One region of the Streptomyces sp. NPDC025793 genome, then DNA from elsewhere that is predicted to be linked to it. Evidence: riboswitches for the same ligand, from Rfam matches in the RefSeq annotation. Region 1 holds a riboswitch; the other holds the start of a gene.
What was found. Region 1 has a riboswitch for magnesium ahead of ACZ4MF_RS40910 (NRAMP family divalent metal transporter). Riboswitches for the same ligand answer to the same signal wherever they lie in the genome.
Positions count from the first base shown of each region.

Region 2: it holds a riboswitch for magnesium, as region 1 does, so the genes downstream of both, ACZ4MF_RS19515 (magnesium transporter MgtE N-terminal domain-containing protein) here and ACZ4MF_RS40910 (NRAMP family divalent metal transporter) in region 1, are expected to answer to the same signal.

Region 1 covers NZ_JBVHMR010000043.1:37,664-49,492, reverse strand. The annotation lists gene ACZ4MF_RS40940 (ABC transporter ATP-binding protein) at 1-1,261, opposite strand, end outside; gene ACZ4MF_RS40935 (ABC transporter permease) at 1,296-2,987, opposite strand; gene ACZ4MF_RS40930 (hypothetical protein) at 4,037-4,306, shown strand; gene ACZ4MF_RS40925 (hypothetical protein) at 4,430-4,693, shown strand; partial or broken gene ACZ4MF_RS40920 (VOC family protein) at 4,723-5,108, shown strand; gene ACZ4MF_RS40915 (SAM-dependent methyltransferase) at 5,102-5,584, opposite strand; M-box (ykoK) riboswitch at 5,796-5,969, shown strand; gene ACZ4MF_RS40910 (NRAMP family divalent metal transporter) at 6,276-7,907, shown strand; gene ACZ4MF_RS40905 (VOC family protein) at 8,008-8,376, shown strand; gene ACZ4MF_RS40900 (MgtC/SapB family protein) at 8,440-9,171, shown strand; gene ACZ4MF_RS40895 (hypothetical protein) at 9,282-9,728, shown strand; gene ACZ4MF_RS40890 (NRAMP family divalent metal transporter) at 9,746-11,338, opposite strand; gene ACZ4MF_RS40885 (magnesium transporter MgtE N-terminal domain-containing protein) at 11,644-11,829, opposite strand, start outside.
Region 2 covers NZ_JBVHMR010000009.1:121,913-133,741, reverse strand. The annotation lists gene ACZ4MF_RS19520 (molybdopterin-dependent oxidoreductase) at 1-1,706, shown strand, start outside; M-box (ykoK) riboswitch at 1,800-1,971, shown strand; gene ACZ4MF_RS19515 (magnesium transporter MgtE N-terminal domain-containing protein) at 2,292-3,638, shown strand; gene ACZ4MF_RS19510 (NRAMP family divalent metal transporter) at 3,635-4,927, shown strand; gene ACZ4MF_RS19505 (cytochrome c oxidase assembly protein) at 5,063-6,094, shown strand; gene ACZ4MF_RS19500 (SGNH/GDSL hydrolase family protein) at 6,115-7,083, opposite strand; gene ACZ4MF_RS19495 (PucR family transcriptional regulator) at 7,265-8,467, shown strand; gene ACZ4MF_RS19490 (LysR family transcriptional regulator) at 8,508-9,458, opposite strand; gene ACZ4MF_RS19485 (zinc-binding dehydrogenase) at 9,610-10,530, shown strand; gene ACZ4MF_RS19480 (nuclear transport factor 2 family protein) at 10,593-11,012, shown strand; gene ACZ4MF_RS19475 (GNAT family N-acetyltransferase) at 11,083-11,595, opposite strand; gene ACZ4MF_RS19470 (GNAT family N-acetyltransferase) at 11,737-11,829, shown strand, end outside.

The DNA.
Region 1 (11,829 bases):
CCAGCTGGGCGGTGACCTGTTCGCTGGTGAAGTGGTGGGCAAGCAGGTCGCGGACGAAACCGGCGCGCAGTTTGCCGGAGGGGTTCTGATGCAGACTGCGGGTGATCAACGTGACCAGCGGGGCGTGCATGACCGCCTCGGCGAAGATCTTCTTCGACTCCTGCACGTAGGCGCTCGCGAACGCGGTCCCGGTCTCGGTGAGCAGCAGGTCGTCGCCGGTCACCCGGGCGAAGCCCAGCAGTTCGAGCGCATCCACCTGCGGGAGCATGTCATCGACGGCGAGGCCCAGGTCGTCGGCGAGGTCGGCCAGGTCGCAGCGGCCGTCCTGGTGCAGGACCATCTCCGCGAGGCCGGACAGACCGTCGACGCTGGCCTGCGGGAGGGGGGTGTTGGCGGGGGTGCGCTTGTCCAGCTCCACGGTCTCGACGCGACCTGGCGTGCGGCCTTCCTTCTGGCGTCCGGTCATGGTGCGGTAGACGCGGTCGATCAGGTCCTCGAAGGCGGCCGAGTTGCGGTCGCGGGGGCGGTCGAGACCGACCTCGAAGACCTCGCGGATCTGGCCGTAGGGGCGTGAGCCGAGGACGACGATCCGGTCTGCCATCAGCACCGCCTCCTCGATGTTGTGGGTGACCAGGACGATCGCGCGGGTCGGGAATTGGCCCGACTCCCACAACTCCATCAGCTCGCCACGCAGGTTCTCGGCGGTCAGCACGTCCAGGGCCGAGAACGGCTCGTCCATCATCAGTACGTCCGGCTCCACGACCAGCGCCCGCGCGAAGCCCACGCGCTGGCGCATCCCGCCCGACAGCTCTTTCGGGTACGCCGACTCGAAGCCGTCCAGGCCGATGAGGTCGATCGCCTGCCGGGCGGCCTCGGCGCGCTCGCCGGCGCCGACTCCCTTGGCCTCCAGGCCCAGTTCGACGTTCTGCTGGACGGTCAGCCAGGGCAGCAGCGCGAAGGTCTGGAACACCATCGCCGTACCGGGGTTGGCCCCGGTGAGGGGGGTGCCCTTGTAGGTGACGGTGCCGGAACTGGCGGGGACGAGGCCGGCCAGGCAGCGCAGCAGGGTCGACTTGCCCGAGCCGGACTTGCCGAGCAGCGCGACGACCTCACCGGCACGGACCTGGAGGTCGATGCCGGACAGGACGGGCAGTTCGCGGTCGGCACCGGCGTACGACTTGGTCAGGCCGACGGTCTCCAGCAGCAGCTCGCCGTCGGCGGGACGGATGTCCTGGGGGGTGGTGACGGTGTTCATCGCCATGACTGGCTCCAAGTGCGTTCTTCGGGGCGGAAGTTCAGAGGGAGTAGCGCGACTCGGCCAGCCGGTACAGGCGGCGCCAGAAGAAGCGGTTGAGGGAGACGACGTACAGGCTCATCACGGCCACGCCCGCGATCAGCTTGGGGAAGTTGCCGGCCTCGGTGGCGTGGGCGATGTAGGCGCCCAGGCCGGTCGCGGTGAGGGTGGTGCCGCCGAAGCCGACGACCTCGGAGACGATCGAGGCGTTCCAGGCGCCGCCGGAGGCGGTGATGCCACCGGTGACGTATGCCGGGAAGATGCCCGGGATGATCAGTCGCTTCCATCGCTGCCAGCCGGTGACGCCCAGGTCGTCCATGGCCTCGCGCAGGTCGCTCGGGATGGCCATGGCGCCGGCGATGGTGTTGAAGAGGATGTACCACTGGGCGCCGAGCGCCATGAGGAACATGCCGCCGATGTTGATCGTCAGCCCGGTCCTGATGAAGAACCACACCGCCAGCGGGAAGAGGAAGTTGGCGGGGAAGGACGCCAGGACCTGGACGACCGGCTGGGCGATCCGGGTCAGCCTCGGAGAGAAGCCGATCTTCACGCCGACCGGTACCCAGACCAGGGTCGCGGCGGTGACCAGCACGACGACCCGGGCGAGGGTGGCCAGGCCCAGCAGCAGCGGTTCGCCGAAGACGCCGAGGCCGGTGCGGTCGTGGAGGTAGTGGCCGAGGTCGATCAGGCCCCACAGGATCAGGCCGCCGGCGACCAGGGCGAAGGCGATGTCGCCGGTGCGCTGCCGGGTGCGGTCGACCGCGAGGGGGCGGTCGTCGACGCCGAAGACGCGGCCTGCGCGACTGAGGGCTTGTCCGGCGGGGCGCAGGGCGCGGCCCAGCAGCCGGGGCCAGTGGGAGCGGCGCAGGAAGTCCAGGACGACAGACTTCTGGACCTCGCTGGCCTCGGACTGCTCGTTCTTGAACCGCTCGGCCCAGGCGGTGAGCGGCCGCCAGAACAGGAAGTTCACGCCGATCACCATGATCGCCATGGTGAGGATGGCCCAGCCGACCTTGTTCAGGTCGCCGTCCGCGATCGCGGCTCCGGCATACGATCCGACGCCGGGCAGGGCGTAGTCGGTGCCGCCGAGGGTGACGGCCTCGGAGGCGACGAGGAAGAACCAGCCGCCGCCGAAGCTCATCATGCCGTTCCAGACCAGGCCGATCATGCCGGAGGGCAGTTCCACCTTCCAGAACCGCATCCAGCGGGTGAAGCCGAACGACCGTGAGAGCTCGTCGAGTTCGCGGGGCAGGGAGGTGAGGGAGTAGTAGAAGCTGAACGTCATGTTCCACGCCTGCGAGGTGAAGATCGCGAAGACCGACGCGCACTCCAGGCCCAGCATCGAACCGGGGAACAGGGCCACGAACCCGGTCACCGCCACGGTCAGGAAGGCGAGGACGGGGACCGACTGGAGGATGTCCAGAGCCGGGATGAGGATGCGCTCCAGACGGCGGGACTTGGCGGCGGTGTAGGCGTAGACGAAGGTGAAGACGGTGGACAGGGCCAGCGCGAGGAACATGCGCAGCAGGGAACGGGCGGCGTCGTAGGGCAGCTCACCGACGCTGGTGTCTACATGCGCGGACCGGCTGGTGGAGAAGGAGACCGTGGTCCCCTTCCCGCCCCTGAGCGTGACGTACAGCAGCACCAGCACGGCGGCGGCGACGACGATGTCCACCCAGGAGAAGCGGGACATGCGACCGGCGAACCGTGCGGAGAACGACGACCGTGCGGCGGGTGTGGGCGTGGGTGTGCTCGTCCGGAACGACATCACAGAACCTCCGATCACACTCTGGCGCCGGGGGCCGCTTGGGCGGTGTCAAGGCCGACGGATCCATGTCACACGCCATGGGCGGGCCGCTCGGGCAGGGCAAGAGCGCGACGAGAAAGCAGGTGGTGAGAGTGGGGATGGCTGCTGCGGGGCGCGGGGCGCGGGGTGCGCGGTCGCAGCGTTCCGTCGCGGCCGGGCTGCTCGTGGGGGCGGCGGGGCCGTGGGGCAGACGGAAGTGATCAGACACTGCCCGTGAGGCAGCCGGGACTGGGTGGGTCGATGTCCACGGGAGCCTCCGTTCGGTCAGGTCGTTCCGGTCATGAAGAGGGCCGCACTGACCTTGCGTACGGCAGGGGCAGGCGGGCGCCGGAAGGCAGTGTGCCGCGTCATTGCATTGATGTGCAAATAGCGACAGGGATCGGTGCGGCGTTGACCACCCGCCGCTCATCGTCGAGCGTGGGTGGGGCGGAGGGCTGTGCAGTTTGACGTAACGGTGCCGGTCGGTCGCCTGTGAAGGCAGGCTGAAAGCCGACGGTCACGGCTGGGTGATCCGAGAGAGCGTTGCCCTTGTTGCGTCGATGTGCAAATATGGCGTTGTCAGCCTGGTCGTGATCCATGCCGGAGTGTCGTGGGGTGACCGCACCCGGGCGATCGGCCAGTGGACCGCGCGGGTCTTGCCCCGCGCCCGGATCGGAAGGGGGTGGACATGGACAGCAGTCACAGTCCCGGTCATAGTCCGGCCCCATGTCCGGACTCCCTCCCGCGCTCCTGACCAGACTCGTTCCGTCGCCCGGCGGGCGGTCACCGAGGGCGTCGAAGGGGTCCCTCCCGTTCCGCTGAGCGCCTTGCGAGTCAACGTCCTTGAAACGCAAGACAGTTGAAGGCCGTGGCGTATCTGCTGCCGCTCTGCCGATTCCGGCTGCCCTGACCGCTGTGCCGGCCACCGCCCGACTTCCACGAAGGAGGACACCGCCATGGGCCTCCCCATATGCCTCACTCCCACTCCCTGCCCGTCCGGCCAGACCTGCCGGCGCGTCCAGCTGACCCTGGACGACGGTGTCGAACGCACGTACCTGCTCGACCTCCTCGCCTGCGCGGGGGGTCGATGCGGGACCTACGAGCCGCGCGTCCACCTGGCCCACATCCTGGCCCAGCAGGGTCATCGCCCGGACTGGCTCGCCGGGTTCACCGGGCTTCCGTCGGCTGCCGCACGGCGTATCGCTGACGTCGCGGCGCATCCCTGACGCGCTGACTCGTACACCGTCCATGCCCTGCCCGGCATGCTGCCCGGCACCCCTGTCTCGCCCATGCGCACCTGACGGCCGGCAGGGCACGCCCTGAACGCACTCCAGTGGAGACGACCGCTCATGTCCGTATTCGCTCACCACCCGCTGCGCCACCCCGGCACGCGTGCGCACGGTGCCCGGCAGTCCGTGCGTGCCCTCCTCGCCGGCATCGTCCGTCGTATCGCCGACAGCCCGCTGGAGCAGCCCGCCCTCCACGCGCTCGACACCGCGGCTCGCCCGATGGTGGCCGGTGTCGCCCGGCAGCGGCCGCACGCCCATTGGCACTTGGCGGTCGGCCCGGACGGCGGGCGGCACCTCGAAGCGGCCTGGCACAGCCGTCACTGACGTCACCGACCACTGACCGGAGGTTCGGCATGATCACCGCAGTCGACCACATCCAGCTGGCCGCTCCGCTGGGCAGCGAGGAGTTACTGCGCGCCTTCTACGTCGATGCGCTCGGACTCGTCGAAGTCCCCAGGCCGGCCCGCCTCGCGACCCGCGGAGGCTGCTGGTTCAGCGACGACGACCAGCGCGTGCAACTCCACTTGGGCATCGAGACTCCGTACCGGGCCTCCGCGCGGGCCCACCCCGGTCTGCGGGTCGAGGCCATCGAGTCGCTCGCCGCTCGCCTCGAAGCCTTCGGCGCCCTGGTGATCTGGGACGACACCCTCCCCGCCACCGCCGCTTCTACAGCCAGGACCCGGTCGGCAACCGCCTCGAATTCCTCCAGCCCACCGATGGGGGAAATGCCGGTCAGTAGTAGCCGCGCATGAGGGCGGTGGCCCATTCGGGCTGGGTGACCGAGCCCTGGGGACCGAACTCGGCCATGTAGGGCTTGATGTCGAGGACGGGAGTGCCGTCCACCGCGTCCAGGCCCTGGACGTGCAGATCGAGTCCGTCGACCTTGATCAGCCGGCAGCGGGACACACCGAGCCGGTTGGGGCGGTTCTTGCCGCGCTGGGCGAAGATGCCGACCTGGGGCCAGTCGGTGTTGCCGCGGGGATGGCGGGCGCCGGACTCGATCTTCTCCACCGGAACCCGGTCGAAGTGGTAGACGACCTCCAGATGGGAGAAGTCGTCCAGGCCGGCCACTGCGTCGAGGCCGAAGCGGGTGGCGTCCAGGCGGATGACGGCCGTCTCCCCGCCCCAGTCGTCGTCCCGGACCTCTGCCCGGCCGCCGGCCACCCGGCCCACCGGAACGGAGACCACCTCGGCGGGAGTGCTGTGCTCGGGCATGTGTCGCGCCTTTCGTCAATGCGTCGGGGAGCGCCGGGCGGGATGGACGTCGACCCGCGGACGGCTCACCGTATCGATCGCTACTCCGTGTCGGAGTGCGGTCCGTGAGGGCTGTGATCGCCATTACATGCGTGATCGGCTGCTGGTCAAGACTCCGCCAAGAACTTGCGTTCATGCGCAAGAAGAGGGATACACTCGTCGAGGTTTAGAAAGGGCACCTCGTTCGGTGAGGCGTCTTCACGGACACAGGCCACTGACCCCACGACGTCGAGAGACGCCCAGGGTCAGGACAGGTCTCCCCGGCCTAAGGGGTGACCCCAAGTGGCTTCCCCAGTGAGGGGATTACGCCGTGGAGTGCCAAAGCTCTGACGAGTTGGGGTGACCGGCCGTTCGGGCTGGGTTGCTCCTTGCCGAGTCGTTGCTGACGCGCACAGGTCGCGTCCCCGGCCGGAAGGAGGCGAGAGACATGGACTGCAATAGCAGTAGTCCGGGCCATAGTCGGCCCCAGTCCCGCTTGTCCTCGCATTCTTCCGGCACGCGGTAACCATCTCCCCTGCGCGGATTCGTTCCGCGTCCCGTATCCCGTGCGGCCCTGCGCCGTGACGGGCCGCCGTCCTGCGCGCTCGCGCAGGGGGGATGGCTTCCGTGCGCCCCCTACCTCCCCCTTTTGGGGGGATTCGGGAGGTATGTCATGACCACCGTGACCGAGACCACTCCGCGCACCGCGGTCCTCGACGACGCCCACGTCGGCGACATCCGCGGCGCGCTCGGCACCATCAAGCTCGACGACACCGCACCCCGCACCGGCCTGTCCGCCAAGCTCAAGACGCTGCTGGCGATAGTCGGCCCCGGACTGATCGTCATGGTCGGCGACAACGACGCCGGCGCCTTCGCCACCTACGGCCAGGCCGGCCAGAACTACGGCACCCACCTGCTGTGGACCCTGCTCCTGCTCGTCCCCGTCCTGTACGTCAACCAGGAGATGGTGCTGCGCCTGGGCGCCGTCACCGGCGTCGGGCACGCCCGCCTCATCCTGGAGCGGTTCGGCAAGTTCTGGGGCGCGTTCAGCGTCATCGACCTGTTCCTGCTCAACGCGCTCACCCTGGTGACCGAGTTCATCGGCATCACCCTGGCCTCCGGATACCTGGGCCTGCCGAAGGTGGCCGCCGTGGTCCTGGCCGCGGGCGTCATCATCGCGTCGGCGTTCACCGGATCCTTCCAGCGGTTCGAGCGGGTGGCGATGACGCTGTGCGCGGCCTCGCTGCTGCTCGTGCCGATCTACTTCATGATCCACCCCTCGACCGGTCAGATGGCGCGGGACTTCGTGGTGCCGAACATGCCCGGCGGCACCGGCCAGCTGTCCACTGTCATGCTGCTGATCATCGGCATCGTCGGCACGACGGTCGCGCCGTGGCAGCTGTTCTTCCAGCAGTCGTACGTGATCGACAAGCGGATCACCCCGCGCTTCATGAAGTACGAGAAGGCCGACCTGGTCATCGGCATCGTGATCGTGGTCATCGGGGCAGCGGCGATGATGGGCTTCACTGCCGCCGCGTTCGCCGGCACGCATGGGTTCGGGCAGTTCACCGACACCGCCGGCGTCGCGACCGGTCTGGAGCACAAGGCCGGCAAGCTGGCGGGCGTCCTTTTCGCCATCGCGCTGCTGGACGCCTCGATCATCGGCGCGTTCGCGGTCTCGCTGTCCACCGCCTACGCCATCGGTGACGTGCTGGGCATGAAGCACTCCCTGCACCGCGGGGTGGGCGGCGCGAAAGGCTTCTACGCCGTCTACGCCGGACTCGTCGCGGCCGCCGCAGCCATCGTGCTGATCCCCGGCTCCCCGCTGGGCCTGCTCACCGAGGGCGTACAGACCCTCGCCGGGGCCCTGCTGCCGTCGGCGTCGGTGTTCCTGCTGCTGCTGTGCAACGACAAGGCCGTGCTCGGCCCGTGGGTGAACGGCCCGAAGACCAACGCGTTCACCTCGGCCGTGGTCGGGGTCCTGGTCGCCCTGTCGATCATCCTGACCGCCTCGGTCCTGTTCCCGGACATCTCCTCCGGCGCGATCCTCGACATCATGGCCGCGTGCGGCGTCGTCGGGGTGCTGGCCGCCGGCTACGCCTTCACCCGCCGCCGTACGGGTACGAAGGAGGACCCGGTCGACCGGACCGGCAAGGACGAGTGGCGGATGCCGCCGCTGGAAACCCTGACCCGGCCGGCCATGTCCACGGCCCGCAAGATCGGCATGGGCGCGCTGCGGACCTACCTGCTCATCGCGATGGTCCTGGTCGTCATCAAGATCGTCGAGGTCGCGCTCAGCCAGTGAGCGGCGCTCGTAAGAAGCAGACGTCCTGGGGTGGCCGCCCGGCACCCCAGGACAGCCCGGTCACCTGAAACGCCAGCCCTCTCACCGGAGGCCGTACGTCGTGCTCGTCGCTCTCGACCACGTTCAGCTCGCCGCACCGCCCGCCAGCGAGGACCGTCTGCGGGCCTTCTACGTCGACGCCCTGGGCCTGGTCGAAATCCCCAAGCCGCCGGTCCTGGCCGCGCGGGGCGGCGCCTGGTTCGCGACCGCCGACGGAACCGTCCAGCTCCACCTGGGTATCGAGGCTCCCTTCCGGCCCGCGACCAAGGCCCACCCAGGGCTCCGGGTACGGGACATCGACGCGTTCGCCGAGCGGCTCGCCGCCCACGGTGTGCCGGTGACCTGGGACGACAACCTGCCCGGCCACCGCCGCTTCTACAGCACCGACCCTGTTGGCAACCGCCTGGAGTTCCTCGAACCCCTCGCCTGACCATCACCAGACCCGCAGCCCATAGCCCGGAATCCTGTGACCGGAAGATGAAGGAGGTGCCTCGTGCACGCCCTGACGACCGTCGACTTCCTGACCCGGCTCGCCACCGGGGTGGCCTGCGGCGCGCTGGTCGGCGTCGAGCGGCAGTGGCGCGCCCGGATGGCCGGCCTGCGCACCAACGCTCTGGTCGCCGCCGGCGCCACCCTGTTCGTCCTGTACAGCGAGGCCGTCGGTGATGCGGGCAGCCCCACCAGGGTCGCCTCGTACGTCGTGTCCGGGATCGGTTTCCTGGGTGGCGGGGTGATCCTGCGGGACGGCGCCGGGGTGCGGGGCCTGAACACCGCCGCCACCCTGTGGTGCTCGGCCGCCGTCGGGGTGCTGGCCGCCTCCGGCAAGCTGAACCTGGCCGTCCTCGGCACGGTGGCGGTCTTGGCCGTCCACCTGGTGCTGCGGCCCGCCGGCCGGCTGCTGGACCGGGCCCCGGCCGCCGGCACCGACCCCGACGCCACCGTCCGCGCCACCGTGCACCTGGTGTGCGAGCGCAAGGCCGAGACCCACCTGCGCGCCCTGTTGCTCCAGACCCTGACCGCCTCCGGGCTCGCCCCCACGGGGCTGCGCGCCCGCCGTGAGGGGGAGGCCGCCAGCCTGCGCGCGACCGTCACGATCAGCGGTGATGTCGCCGCCGCGCTGGAGCAGGTCATCTCCCGTCTGTCGCTGGAGCCGGGCGTGAGCGACCTGCACTGGCACATGGACGACGAGGACTCCGAGCGGGAACGGCCCCGGGCGCTGGCCTGACCTCCCAGGGCAGCGCCCCCGCCACGCAGCCCGGAAACGGGGCCTTGCGGCCCCGGGACAACGGCCTGATGACAGGGCAGCATGAGATTCGGAAGGGAGAAGAGCGTGTCATGAGGACCATGCCTCACCCGCGCACGGGCGAAGGGGCCGCCTTGCTAGGCGTGCTCACGCTGGTCGTGCTGGAGGTGACCGCGCTGGCGACCGCGCCGGCCCGGGACCGGCCGCTCGTCAGCGGGGTGCTCATCGGCGCGGCCACCGCCGCGTTCGTTGTCGCGGCGGCCCTGTGGCACAGTCACCGCAACGCCGTCCGCCAGGCCCGGCATCACCTGTCGGGGACGATCGACGAGTCGTGGTTCACCGCCCGCACGCTGGACGGCTTCCCCATGGAGGCCGTACGCCCGTATTTGCTCGGCAGGGACGCGCCCGCTCTCAACGACCTGTACACGGCGTGGATCTTCGCCACCCACGGTCAGGATGCCCAGTGGATCGAAAGCCACCTCGATCTTCCCGCCGACGTCAGCCGTCTCCTGGCCGAGGCTGCCCGCCAGCGTCACTGACAGGCCGGGACGCGAGGTCAGGAGCCGCCGAGCCGGATCGCCTTCACGAGCAGCAGTAGGGCGCTGAGGATCAGATAGCCACGCAGGGCCGTCATGCCCAGCCGGGTGCCTGCGGACCAGCGCACCGGCCGTAGGAGCGCCAGGGGCGGCATGCGCCAGGCGAGTTTCTCGGCCTGTGACATCACCGGCACCGGTCGTGCGGGCGCGCGGCGTCGGCCGGCGCGGAGCGCGGCAGCGGCGGCGATCAGACCCGTGCCCAGCGTGATCGCCAGCCAGATCGTGAGCCGGGTGACGTTGACCGTCGGGAAGAGCGTGGTGGCCATCAGCGTGCCGGAGAGCATCAGCAGGACGGCGATGATGACGGTGGCGAGGATGTTCAGCCAGCGCGGGTTGACCCAGGGGCCGAGCACTTCGGTGTCGTTGCACAACAGGAGCAGGAACACGCTCGCCGAAGGCAGCAGCAGCCCGGCCAGCGCCTGTACAGCCTCCGTGATCAGGCCGAGTGGCGCGCCCGGGATGAGGACGACGGCGGCCGCGAGAAGGACCAGCAGGCTGTAGGAGGCGTAGAACTGCTTGGCCTCGCCGAAGCTGCGGTGCAGGGAGTGGCGCAGGTTGAAGACGTCGCCGAAGGCGTAGCTGGTGGCCAGGGTGACGGCGGCCGCTCCGATGATGCTGGCGTCCAGCAGGACGATTGCGAACAGCACGCCCAGCACGGTGTCGTGGCGGGCCAGGGCGTCGGCGACTCCGCCGGCGTCGGTGAAGTGGCCTTGGGCGGCCGTACCCCGGGCCGCGAAGTCGGCGACCATCACCAACGCGGCGGCGCCCGCGACGACCACGAGGGAGCCGATCACCGTATCGGCGCGCTCGTAGCCGATGAAGCGGGGAGTGATGCGCTTGTCGATCACGTTGGACTGCTGGAAGAACAGCTGCCACGGAGCGACAGTGGTCCCGACGATCGCGATCACCAGCAGGACGGCCTCGCCGCTGACGCCGCCCTGGATGCCGGGCACCACGAAGTCGTGTGCCGCCCGGCCCCATCGCGGCTGGGACATGAAGGTCAGGGGGATCAGCAGCAGGCTGGCGCCGATGAAGGCGAACATCGCGCGCTCCCAGCGGCGGAAGGAACCGCTGGCGGTTACGGCGATCAGCAGGACGGCGGCCACCGGGACGACGACGTACCGCGAGGCTCCGAGGTGTTCCGCGGCCAGGGAGATGCCGATGAACTCGGTCACGATGGTGAGGAAGTTGAGCAGGAAGAGGTCGCCGACGCTGAACCAGCCCCAGAACCGGCCGAACCGCTCGGTGATCAGGCGTGCGTGGCCGACGCCGGTGACCGCGCCCAGTCGTACGACCATCTCCTGGTTGACGATCAGGACCGGGATGAGCAGGAGCAGGACCCACAGGAGCGAGTAGCCGTAGTTCTGGCCCGCCTGCGCGTACGTGGCGACGCCGCCCGCGTCGTTGTCGCCGACCATCACGATGATGCCCGGGCCGACGATGGCCAGCAGGGTCAGCAGCCGGGCCTTGACGCCGGGGCGCTCCTCGACGCGTTCGCGGGGGACACGGCCGAAGGCGCCCTCGATCTGGCCGAGATGGGCCTCGTCGAGCACGGCGCCGCGCCGTGCCGGCCGGGACGGTGGTGCGGCGGGAGGGGCGGACGGTTTCCGAGCGGGAGCTTCGGCTGGGCGCTCGTGAGGCTGCTTGGGCCGGGCCCTCGGCTCCGGTGTTTCCGGGGCGCGCTTGCCCTCCGCTGGACGAGGCTGCCCTGGCGGGGGAGGCGTCGCCGGTTCGGTGGGGCGCTCGGTACGGCGCTCAGGCGCGGGACGCTCCGGGCCGGATCGAGCCGGAGGTTCGGGGCGGCCTGGTGTGCCGGTGGGCCGGTCGTCCTTGCCGTTGGGCCGCCGGTCGTCCGGGCTCATGACGCGGGAGGCGTGTTGTGCGGGGACGGGGCGAGGCCGGGTTCCTCCAAGTGGCGGGCCGGGTGGGGGGCCGGCTCGCGGCGGCGCCAGTCCTCGGGAATGACCGTCTCCAGGACGTCGTCGACCGTGATGACGCCCAGAATGCGGTCCTCGTCGTCGACCACCGGGACGGTGAGCAGGTT
Region 2 (11,829 bases), on a different contig from region 1:
TCAACGGCGTCCTGGCCGGCATGTACTCCAGGACGACCGCGGCGACGCCCCCGTCCGCGGCAGCACCGCACGCTGCCCGCCGCCAGGTGGTGATCCTGTGGGCGTCGCAGACCGGGAACGCCGAGGAGTTCGCCTCCGAGGCCGCGCAGCGGGTCACCGCGGACGGGCACCGCGCCGCCCTGCTGCCCATGGAGGAGGCGGACCCCGCCGCCCTGCCCTCGGACGCCGACCTGCTGCTCATCACCAGCACCTTCGGCGACGGCGACGCCCCGGACAACGGCGCCGGCTTCTGGGACGCCCTCGCCGCGCCCGACGCACCACGCCTCGACGGCAGGCGGTACGCCGTCCTGGCCTTCGGCGACTCCTCCTACGACGACTTCTGCGGCCACGGCCGGCGCCTCGACCGGCGCATGGCGGAGCTGGACGCGACGCGGCTGGCACCGCGCATCGACTGCGAACCGGACTACGAGAGCGCGGCCGGGGCCTGGCTCGACCAGATACTCGCCGCGCTGAGCACCGCCGAGCAGCCGCCCTCCGCCGCGCCCGCGAGCCCTGCCGCCCCGCAGGCCGCGCCCCGGTCGAGCCGCCCCACCCCCGTCACCGCCCGCCTCACCGGCAACCGCCTGCTCAGCCTGCCCGGCGCCGGCAAGGAGGTCCGGCGGTTCACCTTCGACACCCGCGACAGCGACGCCCCCCTCCTCTACGAGGCCGGGGACGCCCTGTCCGTACAGCCGGTCAACCGGCCGGAGCTGATGACCGAATGGCTCGCCGTCACCGGAGTCGACGCGGACACGGCCGTACAGGTCAAGCACGCCGGAGAGGTGCCGTTCGCCGAAGCCCTGCTCCGGCACCTGGACATCACCCGGGTCACCCCCGACCTGCTGCGCTTCGCCGCCGACCGCACCCGCGACCCGCGTGAGCTGCGCAAGCTGCTCCGGCCCGACAACAAGGGCGAGTTGGCGCAGTGGTCCTGGGGGCGCCAGGCCGTCGACGTCGTCGCCGAGTTCGGCGTCCGGGCCGGGGCGCAGGAATGGGCCGACGTGCTGGGGCGGCTGCAACCCCGGCTGTACTCCATATCGTCCAGCCCTCTGACCGACCCCCACCTGGTGTCCCTGACGGTCTCCGTGGTCCGGTACGAGAACCCGGACGGGCGTCCCCGCCAGGGCGTGTGCTCCCCGTTCCTCGCGGACGCCGAGCCCGGCACCCCCGTGCCGGTCCGGGTCCAGCGGGCACCGCACTTCCGCCCGCCCGCCGACCCCGCCACCCCGGCCGTGATGGTGGGCCCCGGCACGGGCGTCGCGCCCTTCATCGGCTTCCTGGAGGAGCGGCGGGCCCGCGGCCATCGCGCCCCCAACTGGCTGTTCTTCGGCGAACAGCACCGGGCGACGGACTTCTACTACGAGCAGGAGCTGACCGGGTTCCTCGCCGAGGGCACGCTCACCCGCCTCGACACCGCCTTCTCGCGGGACCAGCGCGCCAAGGTCTACGTCCAGGACCGGATGCGCGAACACGGCCCGCTGCTGTGGTCCTGGCTCCGGGACGGCGCCCACTTCTACGTCTGCGGCGACGCCTCCCGCATGGCCAAGGACGTCGACCGGGCCCTGCGTGAGATCGCCGTCGTGCACGGCGGCCTGGCCGAGGCCGAGGCCGCCGCCTACGTGAAACAGCTGGGCGCCGACAAGCGGTATGTGCGGGATGTGTACTGACGCCGGTTTCCGTTCCGTTGTGTGCAGGTCAAGGGCCGGTCATGGGTGCGGAAGGCGGGTTGCGGCACGCGTATCGTTGGTGCGGACAAACGAAAGGCACCTCGTTCGGTGAGGCGTCTTCACGGACACAGGCCACTGATCCCACCCGTCGAGAGACGCTCCGGATCAGGACAGGTCTCCCCGGCCCAAGGGGTGACCCCAAGTGGCTTCCCCGTACGGGGATCACGCCGTGGAGTGCCAAAGCTCTGACGAGAAGGGGTGTGCCGGGCCGAGCCGGCTCCGGCTGCCCTCCGCCACAGGACCGCGACACTCTCAGCGCGGCCGTGACCGGGAGGAGGCGACATGGACAGTAGTCCGGGCCATAGTCGGCCCTTCTTCGTGTTGTCCGCGCCGTCCTTCCGCGGCCCGCAGCAGCCTCTTCTTCCCTGACCCCGACCGGTTCACCCGGCCGGCAGGCCGTGCGCCGGTGTGCGCCCGGCGTGCCCGGTGCCCGGGTGCGGGGAAGTCGTGCGCTGCCACGGGCCGCCCGTAGCCCCGTCACACCGGGGCAAGGGGGTGTTCATCTTGGCTGCCCACACTCTGCTCATGTCCACCTCGGCCCGCCTGCGCGACCGCCGGGTCAACCTGGAGCGCCGTGCCACCACGTCCAAGGCGGTCCGTACCTCGCTGGTCTCCCTCGCCGGACTGATCGGCGGACCGGCCACCAACCAGTCCGGCGACGAGGTCGGCCGCATCGTCGACGTCGTCGCCCGGCTCTACGGCACCGACTCCTACCCGCCGGTGACCGGGCTCATCCTGCGCATCGGCCGGCGCCACACCTTCGTGCCCGCCGACGCCCTCGGCAAGGTGCACGCCGGGCACGTACGGCTGCGCACCGCCCGCGTCGACCTGCGCGACTTCGTCCGCCGTCCCGGCGAGGCGCTGCTCGCCAAGGACGTGCTCGACCACCAGCTCGTCGACGTCGACGGCGTCCAGGTCACCCGCGCCGCCGACCTGTATCTCACGCCCCTGGTCGACCAGGTCGTCCTCGTCGGTGTGGACGTCTCGCTGCCCACCCTGCTGCGCCGGCTCGGCCCGCGCCGCTGGCAGGCCCGCCCCACCCCGGAGCGGGTGCTGGACTGGCAGGCCATAGCCCCCTTCGCCGAGCAGGCCACCGAGGGCCCGCCCGAGGTCCGGCTGCGCGCCTCCCGGGCCGCCCTGCACCGGCTGCGCCCGGCCGACCTCGCCGACATCCTCGAAGACCTCGGCCGCGCCGAACGCCAACAGCTGCTCGGCTGGCTGGAACCGGAGCAGGCCGCCGACGCGCTGGAGGAGATGGAACCCGCCGAGCTGCAGAACCTGCTGCGCGAGGCCCAGCCGGAACACGCCGCCCGCCTGGTCGACGAGATGGAGCCCGACGAGGCCACCGACGCCCTGCGCGACCTCACCCGCGAGGAGCGCGAGGCCCTGCTGACCCGGATGCCCAAGGACGAGGCGGCCGAACTGCGCCGGCTGCTCACCCACCGGGAGGGCACGGCGGGCGGTGCCATGACCACGCTGCTGATCACCGCTCGGCCGGACGAGACCGTCGCCGAGGTGCGCGGCCGGCTGGCCGAGCAGCACGAGCACCGGACGGAGATCGACGCGATCGCCGTCGTGGACGGCACGGACCGGCTGCTGTGCGACCTCCCGCTGTTCGACCTGGCGGTGGCCGAGGACACCACCCCCATAACCGACCTCGTCACCTGGCGAGCCCAGTTCGGCCCGCCGGACACCGTCCGCGCCGACACCTCCCTGGCCGAGGCCGCCGACCACCTGGTCGCGGCCCGCGCCTCCTCACTCCTGGTGGTCGACGACAGCGACCGCCCACTCGGCCGGATCCTGGCCGACGACCTGCTCGACGCGATGCTGCCCGAACGCGGGCGGCTGCACTTCCGGAGGTTCCTGCAGTGACCCGCGACCTCGACACCGCCACCGAGGCACCGCAGGCCACCGCGCCCGCGCGCCGGACCGGCTGGCGGCGCATCACCATGATTGCGGCGGTCGCCGGACCCGGACTGGTCGCCGCGAACGCGGGCAACGACGCCGCCGGCATCGCCACCTACGCCTCGGCGGGCTCCCAGTTCACCTACGGCACCCTGTTCTTCATGGTGCTCGTCACCGTCGCCCTGGTGATGGTGCAGGAGATGGCCGTCCGCCTCGGCGCCTACACGGGCAAGGGCCTCGGCGCCCTGATCCGCGAGCAGTTCAGCCTCCGCCTGACCGCGCTCGCCGTGTTCTGCCTGCTGCTCGCCAACACCGGCCTGGTGGTGAGCGAGTTCGCCGGCATCGGTGCCGCCTTCGAGCTCCTCGGCGTCCCCAAGTGGGCGGTCATCCCGCCGGCCGCGGTCCTGCTGTGGGCGCTGGTGCTGTTCGGCTCCTACCACTGGGCCGAACGCATCTTCCTGATCATGTCGCTGGCCTTCTTCGCCTACCCGGTCGCCATGATCCTCGGCCACCCCGACTGGGGCGCGGTCGGCCATCACCTCGTCGTGCCGCACATGGAGCCGAACAAGGCCTTCATCCTGCTGGCGGTCGCCCTGATCGGCACGACGGTCAGCCCGTACATGCAGTTCTACGCCGCCGCGGGCGTCGTCGACCGGGGTGCCAAGCCCGCCGACTACCCGCTGATCCGCGCCGATGCCATCCTGGGCGCCGTCTTCGCCTGCGTCATCAGCCTGACCATCATCATCGCCACCGCCTCCGCCATCGGCGGCACCGGCCCGCTGGACTCGGCCGCCCAGGCCGCCGAGGCCCTCAAGCCGGTCGCGGGCCGCAACGCCGAGCTGCTGTTCGCGCTCGGTCTGCTCGGCGCCTCCGCCCTGGCCGGTGCCGTCGTCCCGCTGTCGGCGAGCTACGCCATAGGAGAGGCCGCCGGCGTGGAGCGCTCCGTCTCCCGCAGCTTCCGGGACGCCCCGCTCTTCCTCGGCCTGTTCACCGCCCAGATCGTGCTGGGCGCTGTGGTCGCGATGACCCCGGTCGACGTCATCCAGCTGCTGATCGGCACCCAGGTCCTCCAGGGCCTGATCAGCCCGATCGTCCTGGTCTACCTCCTGGTGCTGACCAACCGCCGCTCGGTCCTCGGCCCGGCCGCCAACGGCCCGCGCTACCGCGTCGCCGCCACCGCCGTGGTCGTGGGCGTCGCCGCCATGTCGACGATCCTCCTCGTCCAGACGGTCCTGGGCTGGTTCGGTCTGGCCTGATCCACGCCGTTCACCCCGGCGTGCCGCACCCCGATGCCGGGCCGCGGGCCGCCGGGGACTACCGTCCCGTGGTGGACCCGAGCCGGACTCTTCGGCGCCGAGGCCCTCGTACCGAGCCAAAGGAGGACGTTCCGCATGGATGGCCACGCGCCGACCGCACTGTCGGCCGGCCAGCTCCCCGAGCTGACCACAGGACGTCTGCTGTCCACCTGGCAGCTGGACATCCCCGCCCTGCTGCTGGTCGTCGCCCTGGGCGCGCTCTACGGCTGGGGCCTCGCGCGGCTGCGTGCGCGGGGCGAGCCCTGGCCACCGGTCCGCGTGGCCGCGTTCGTGCTGCTCGGCCTGGGCGCGCTGGTGGTGGCCACGATGTCCGCGCTGGCCGTCTACGACCATGTGCTGTTCTGGCCGGCCGCCGTGCAGAACGTGCTGCTGGACCTCGTCGCCCCGCTCGGCCTCGCCCTCGGCGACCCGCTGCGGCTCGCCGTCGAGGCCCTGCCGGAGGACGCCGCCGGGCGGGTGCGCCGGGTGATGTCGGGCCGCCTGGTGCGCGTGCTCACCTTCCCCTTCATCAGCACCGCCCTCGTGCTCGCCACGGAACTGACGGTGTACTTCACGCCGTACTTCGCCACCGCCCTGGGCGTGGGCTGGCTGCACGAGCTGATGTACCTCCACCTGCTCGTGGCCGGCTGCCTCTTCGTCGTACCGATGCTGACCCACGAGCAGACGCTGCCCCGCTGGTGCACCCACCCGGTACGGGCCGCCCTGGTCTTCCTGGACGGCATCGTCGACGCGATCCCGGGCGTCGTGGTGATGACGCACGGCACGCTGATCGCGGGCGCCTGGTACCTGCACCACGCGCCGACCTGGTCCCCGGACGTCCAGCACGACCAGCAGATCGGCGGCGGCGCGATGCTGAGCATCGCCGAGCTGGTCGCCCTGCCCTTCCTGCTGGCCCTCCTCTACCAGTGGGCGCGCGCGGAACGGGTCCAGAACGCCGCCCTGGACCGCCGCCTGGACGCGGAACTCACCCCCGCCGTCGTGCCCGCCCCCGCCGCGGAGCACGCCCATCGGGCTCCGTCTCCCGAGGCCGAGCGGGTACGCCCTTGGTGGGAGACGGAACAGAACGAGGTGGCCGCGAGGATCCGGGGCCAGCACCGGGAGAAGTGACGTCGGCCGTACCAGCCGGATCAGGCGCCGAGCGCGCCCAGGACGGCGTCCGCCATCGCGCGTTCCCCGGTGGCGTTCGGATGCAGCGGCAGGGTGGGCGAGGCGGGGAACAGTCCCTCGATCCAGGGCGTGGCGGAACAGCTGTCGTGGCCCCGGGTCGGGGTGAGCGTGTCCACGTACGTGGCGCCGCCGGCCCGGGCGGTGGCCGCGACCGCGTCGTCGAGACCGCCCAGCACGGACCGCAGGTACGCGATGTCCCCGGTCGTCACCGGCAACCTGCCGAGACACTCCGCGGGGTCGTCGGGCAGCACCGCCGGATAGCCGACGACCAGCACCCTGGCCCGCGGGGCCCGCGCACGGATCAGCCGCAGGGCGCTGCCGAGCTGCGCCGCCGCGGCGTCCACACGCGCGTCGAGGGTGTTCTCGTAGTGGTCGCGGCAGGGGGTACCGAGCGGGTCGGTCACGGACAGGGCGGAGCAGGTGGCGGCGACGTCCCCGAAGCCGAAGTCCGACGTGCCGAGGTTGTCGCCCGCGACGGTGAGCGTGACCAGGGCGGTGTCCGGCGTGACGGCGTCCAGTTGGGGGCCGTTGACCACCGCTCCGGCATCCGTCTGGGCCGTGGTGAGCGCACTGGCCTTCGCGCCCGCGCAGGTCACGTCCCGGTACGTGCTCGGGCCCAGGGACGCGGCGACGAGCCGGCCGTAGTCGTGGTCGGAGCGCATGCACAGGCCCGCGGACTGGGCGGGGATGCCGGCGCCGGCGGCGTACGAGTCCCCGAGCGCCACATAGGCGCCGCCCGTCGAGGGCGCGGCGAGGGCGACGGTGGTGGTGGAGGCGGTCGCGAGGAGTACTCCACCGGCGAGGGCGGACGTCCAGCGCACGAGCGCCTTCGCGCCGCGGGCGGCCCGTGCGGTGCGCGGGTCCTCGGCGGCTGTCGTGCGCGGTGCGCGATGGCTGCGGTGCGTGTTCGGCGATGCGGCTCTGGGCACGGTTGCTCCTGGGGAGACGGGACGGCGGATGCACAACTCCGGTACCGGCCGGTAACGTTGCGGACATCGTCGTAGCCCCCGCCCCGCGGACCATGTGCCCGCGCACAGCGGCACGACGGCCCCGTTGTCCCCGCGCACATCGCCTTCGCGCACGCCGAGGCCCGTTTGTAACCTGCCGGTCATGAGCCGCACACCGCCTTCACCCGCCGAGATCGCCCCCGTCGCGGCCGCGCTGCTCGGCCGCGCGCACGAGCTGGGCGCCCGCATGGCCCGCCGTATCCGCGCCGAGGTCGGCTACTACGGTGGCGAAGGTCCCGTCGCCTTCGAGGAGTTGACCGCCAGTTGCCGGCGCAACACCGAGCTGGTCTTCGGGCAGCTGGCCCACGGCTGTGCGGCCGGCATGGCGCCGGCGCAGGAGACGGGCCGCAGAGCGGCGCGCGAGGGAGCACCGCTGGGGGAGTTGCTGCACGCCTACCGGGTCGGCTCGGAGTTCCTGTGGTCCGAGCTGGCGTCCGCCGCCCGGGCCGCTGACGCCGTCACCACCGACATCCTCGTGGCCCTCGCGGCGTGGTGGGTGAACGAGGGCCTCGCGGCGGCGGCCAGCGACGCCTACCGCGAAACTGCCGCGGAACTGCTGCTGCAACGCGACCGCGAGCGCTCCGTGCTGGTCGAGGCCCTGTTCACGGGCATGCTGACCGACCGCACCACGCTCTGGGAAGCCGCCGACGCGCTCGGCCTGCCGGCCGAGGGCCCCTTCGTGGTCGTGGCGGCCGCTGTCCCCGTGCCGGGCCATGAGGCGCTGCCCGGCATCGAGCCCCGGCTGCTCGCGGAGCGGATCCGTTCCGCCTGGCGGCTGCTGCCCGACCTTCAGGTCGGCATCATGGCCGTGCGCGGCCCGGACGGCGAGGAGGCCGCCCTGCGCGTCCTCGGCGGTGTCGCCGCGGCCCGGGTGGGCGTCAGTCCCGCGTACCGCGCCCTGCGGGACACCCCCAGGGCCCTGCGGACGGCCCGCCTCGCGCCGGCCCGGGTACCGCGGGAGGCCGGGGGCGTCGTACGGTTCGACGACAGCCCGGTCGCCCTGCTGGTGGCCGCGTCCGTGGACGAGGCCGCCCGGATCGCACGGACGGTCTTCGCGCGTGTACTGGCCCTGCCCGACGAGGAACGCGGCAGACTGCTGGCGACCCTGGAGCAGTGGTACGCGGCCGGGGGCTCGGCGGCCGACGCGGCGCGGCAGCTGTTCTGCCACCGCAACACCGTCCGCTACCGGCTGCGCCGCCTGGAGGAGTTGACCGGCCGTTCCCTCCAGGACCCCCGCGCGGTCGCGGAACTCTCGGTGGCCCTGCATGCCCTGCGGCTGCTCCCGCATTCTCCCGAGGTGCTGTGAGCCATGAACTGTGCGACGTGAGCCGTGAGTTGCCGACCGGCTAGCGCGCCGCCAGTTTCGCGTGGTCGACGTCGGGGAGCCAGTCGCGGCCCGGGGCGTACTCCAGCCAGCGACGGGCGCGGCCGGTTTCGGCGAAGCCCCGCAGCAGGGTGTCGAGCAGCGGGTGACGGTAGGCGTCGTGCCAGGCCAGCGACCACGCGTACAGCGGGGTCGGATCGACCAGCGGGATGGCGCGCACTCCCGAGTGGTCCGGCAGCGGCGCGTCGGCGGGGAAGAGGGTGAAGCCCTCGCGGTCGGCGCGGACGTGCTGGAGGAGGTGATCGAGGCCCAGGTTGGGGCCGTCGTGCCGGCGCGTGATGCGGAACTCGTCGGCGAATCGGCACAGGAAGTCCAGGCGGCTCAGTTCGGCCGGGCTCCACAGCGCGCTGTCGCGCAGGTCGACGGGGCGCAGCGCGTCGGCGCCGGCCAGCGGATGGGACGGGCCGAGCACCACGTCGACGGGCTCCAGCCGTACCAGCCGCTGGGTCAGTCCCGCGTCCCGTCCCCCGGGCAGCGGATGCACGCGGCCGAAGCCGAGGTCCGCGTCACCGCGCACCAGGGCCCGGGCGACCGACGGCCAGTCACGTCCCGGACCCGGCTCCCACCGCACCGGGCCGTCCGCCCGGACGGCGGCGGCGACGGTGCGCATCGGCGCGTACAGATGCCCCCAGATGTCGATCCGCACGGCCGCTCCCGCGCCGGTCACGGCCGCGACGGCGCGCTCGCCGGCCGCGAGCGCCTCGCGCGCGCCCGGCAGGAACCGCCCGCCCGCCTCGCTGAGCCGGACTCCGCCCTGGCGCTCGAAGAGCCGCACACCGAGCAGCTCCTCCAGCCGGGCCACGCGCTTGGACAACGCCTGCTGGCTGGTGTGCAGTTCCTCGGCGGCGCGCCCGAAGTGCAGCGTCCCGGCGGTGGTGACGAAGGCGCGGACCAGGGCGAGGTCGAGATCCATGCCGCTGACCATAGGCGACAACGCGGTGTTGTCGCCCGGTGGGTCCGGTTGTTGGCCGCTCCGGTGCCCGGACCGGTCAGATGGTCCCCGAGGCCGCACCCACCGCCGCACCGGCCGATGGTGCCGCAGGCCGACGAGGAGGACGACACCGATGAAAGCCTTTGTGCCGACCGGAGACCCCGCCGAGCCCGTCGTGCTCGCCGACGTCACCGAGCCCACACCGCGCCCCGACGAGGCGCTGGTGAGGGTCGAGGCGTTCTCCGTGAACCGCGGCGAGACCTTCAAGCTGGAAAAGCCCCGCCCCGGTGACCGCCCCGGCAAGGACATCGCGGGGCTGGTGGTGCAGCCGGCCGCCGACGGCAGCGGGCCGAGCGGGATCACCCGGGTCGTCGGCCACCCCATGTCGGGCGGCTGGGCCGAGTACGTGGCGGTGCCGACCAACGCCCTCGCCGAACTGCCGGACCGGGTCGGCACCGTTCAGGGCGCGGCCCTGCCCCTCGCGGGGCTCACCGCGCTGCGGCTGCTGCGCGCGGCCGGCCCCGTCGTGGGCCGCCGGATCCTGCTGACCGGCGCGTCCGGGGGCGTGGGCCACTACGTCACCGAACTGGCGGCCGCCGCCGGGGCCCAGGTCACCGCCGTGACGCGGGACGTCGAGCGCGGCGCCCGGCTGGCCGCACTCGGCGCCGCCGACATCGTCCACGACGTCGCCGACGCCCGGGGCCCGTACGACATCGTGCTGGAGTCGACCGGCGGGCAGGCTCTCGCCACCGCTCTGGCCCGGCTCGCCCGGCGCGGCACCCTCGTCTGGTTCGGACAGGCCGGGCGCAGGCCGGCGACGCTCGACTTCTTCGACTTCTTCGGCGGTCCCGAATCGGCCGTCCTGCGGCACTTCCACTACCTCGACGCGGACACCCGCCTCGACGACGACCTGGCCGCGCTGGTCCGGCTGACCGCCGAGGGGCGGCTGCACCCGGAGATCGGCCGAGTCACGGACTGGGCCGACACCGCGACCACCCTCACCGACCTGCGCGACCGCCGCATCCGCGGCAAGGCCGTCCTCACGCTGTCCTGAACACCACAGCCCAACCGACCTCTTTCAGCAGCCAGTTCACGAACCACCGAAGGAGTACGACCATGACGACCGGTACCGACCCCAGGGCCGTGGTCATCCGCTACGTCGAGGCCGTCCGCGACGGCGACGCGGACGTCATCCACGACAGCTTCGCCGAGGACGCCACCTGGCACTACCCGGGCGACCTGCCCATCTCCAAGGTGTGGCACGGACGGGACCGGATCATCGGGGAGTTCCTCGGCGGCATGGGACCGGTCCTGGTGCCGGGCACCCTGGAGATCGAGCTGATCAGCACGATCGCCGAGGGCGACCGCGTGGCGGCCGAATGGACCTCCAGGGCCAGGACCGTGTACGGCGGCACGTACGACAACCGCTGCCTCGGCATCTACACCGTCCACGACGGCAAGATCACCTCTGTGGTCGAATACGCCGACACACAGCATGTGGCCGCGACCCTCTTCCCCGGGCACGACGCCCGGTAAGTCACGCTCCGGCCGCTCCGGTCGGACGAGCCCGTGTGCCGGACACCGCCCGGCGGTGCCGGCAGGGGCCTCAGAGTTCCTTTCGCATGAGGACGCACATCGTCTCGTACCGGCGGAGCGACCCGTCCGGGCCTTCCTCGTCCCAGGTATCCGGCTCACGGCCGTACGCGACGTAGCCCAGGCGCTCGTACAGGGTGCGGGCCCGCGGGTTGTCCTCCTCCACGGCGAGTTCCGCCGTACGCAGCCCACGGCCGACGATGCGTCGCTCGGCGGCCCGGATCAGCAGCGTGCCCAGTCCGCGGGACTGGAGCGCCGGCAGCACGGCGAGCTGCCAGATGGTCCCGGCGCCCGCGCGGACCCGGTAGTCGACGCCGCCGATCGCCACGGGCAGATCCGCCGGGGTGCACACCGCCAGGTAGTCCACCTCGCCCGCCGCCGCCCGCGTCAACTCCCGCTCCACCTGGCGTAGATGGGTGGCCGAGCCCGACCAGGTGCAGGCGGGCAGATCCCCGGGTGTCAGGTCGCGCACGCCGACGGGGAGGGCGAGGGTCGTGCGGAGCGGGGCTTCGTCCGGATCGGTCATGGGCGCGAGCATGGCGTCCGGGGCGACGGCGCGGCAACACATTTCCGCCGCGCTCGCCGTCCGGGCGGGAGCGGCGCGGCAATTCCGGGGCGGTCGCGGGTGCAGGTCCCGTAGCGTGCCGGGATGGTGACTGTGCGAGCGATGACGGAAGCCGACGTCGAGGCCGTGGCGGCGATACGGGTGACCGGCTGGAGGACCGCGTACGCCGGGATCGTGCCCCGGTCCTGCCTCGAC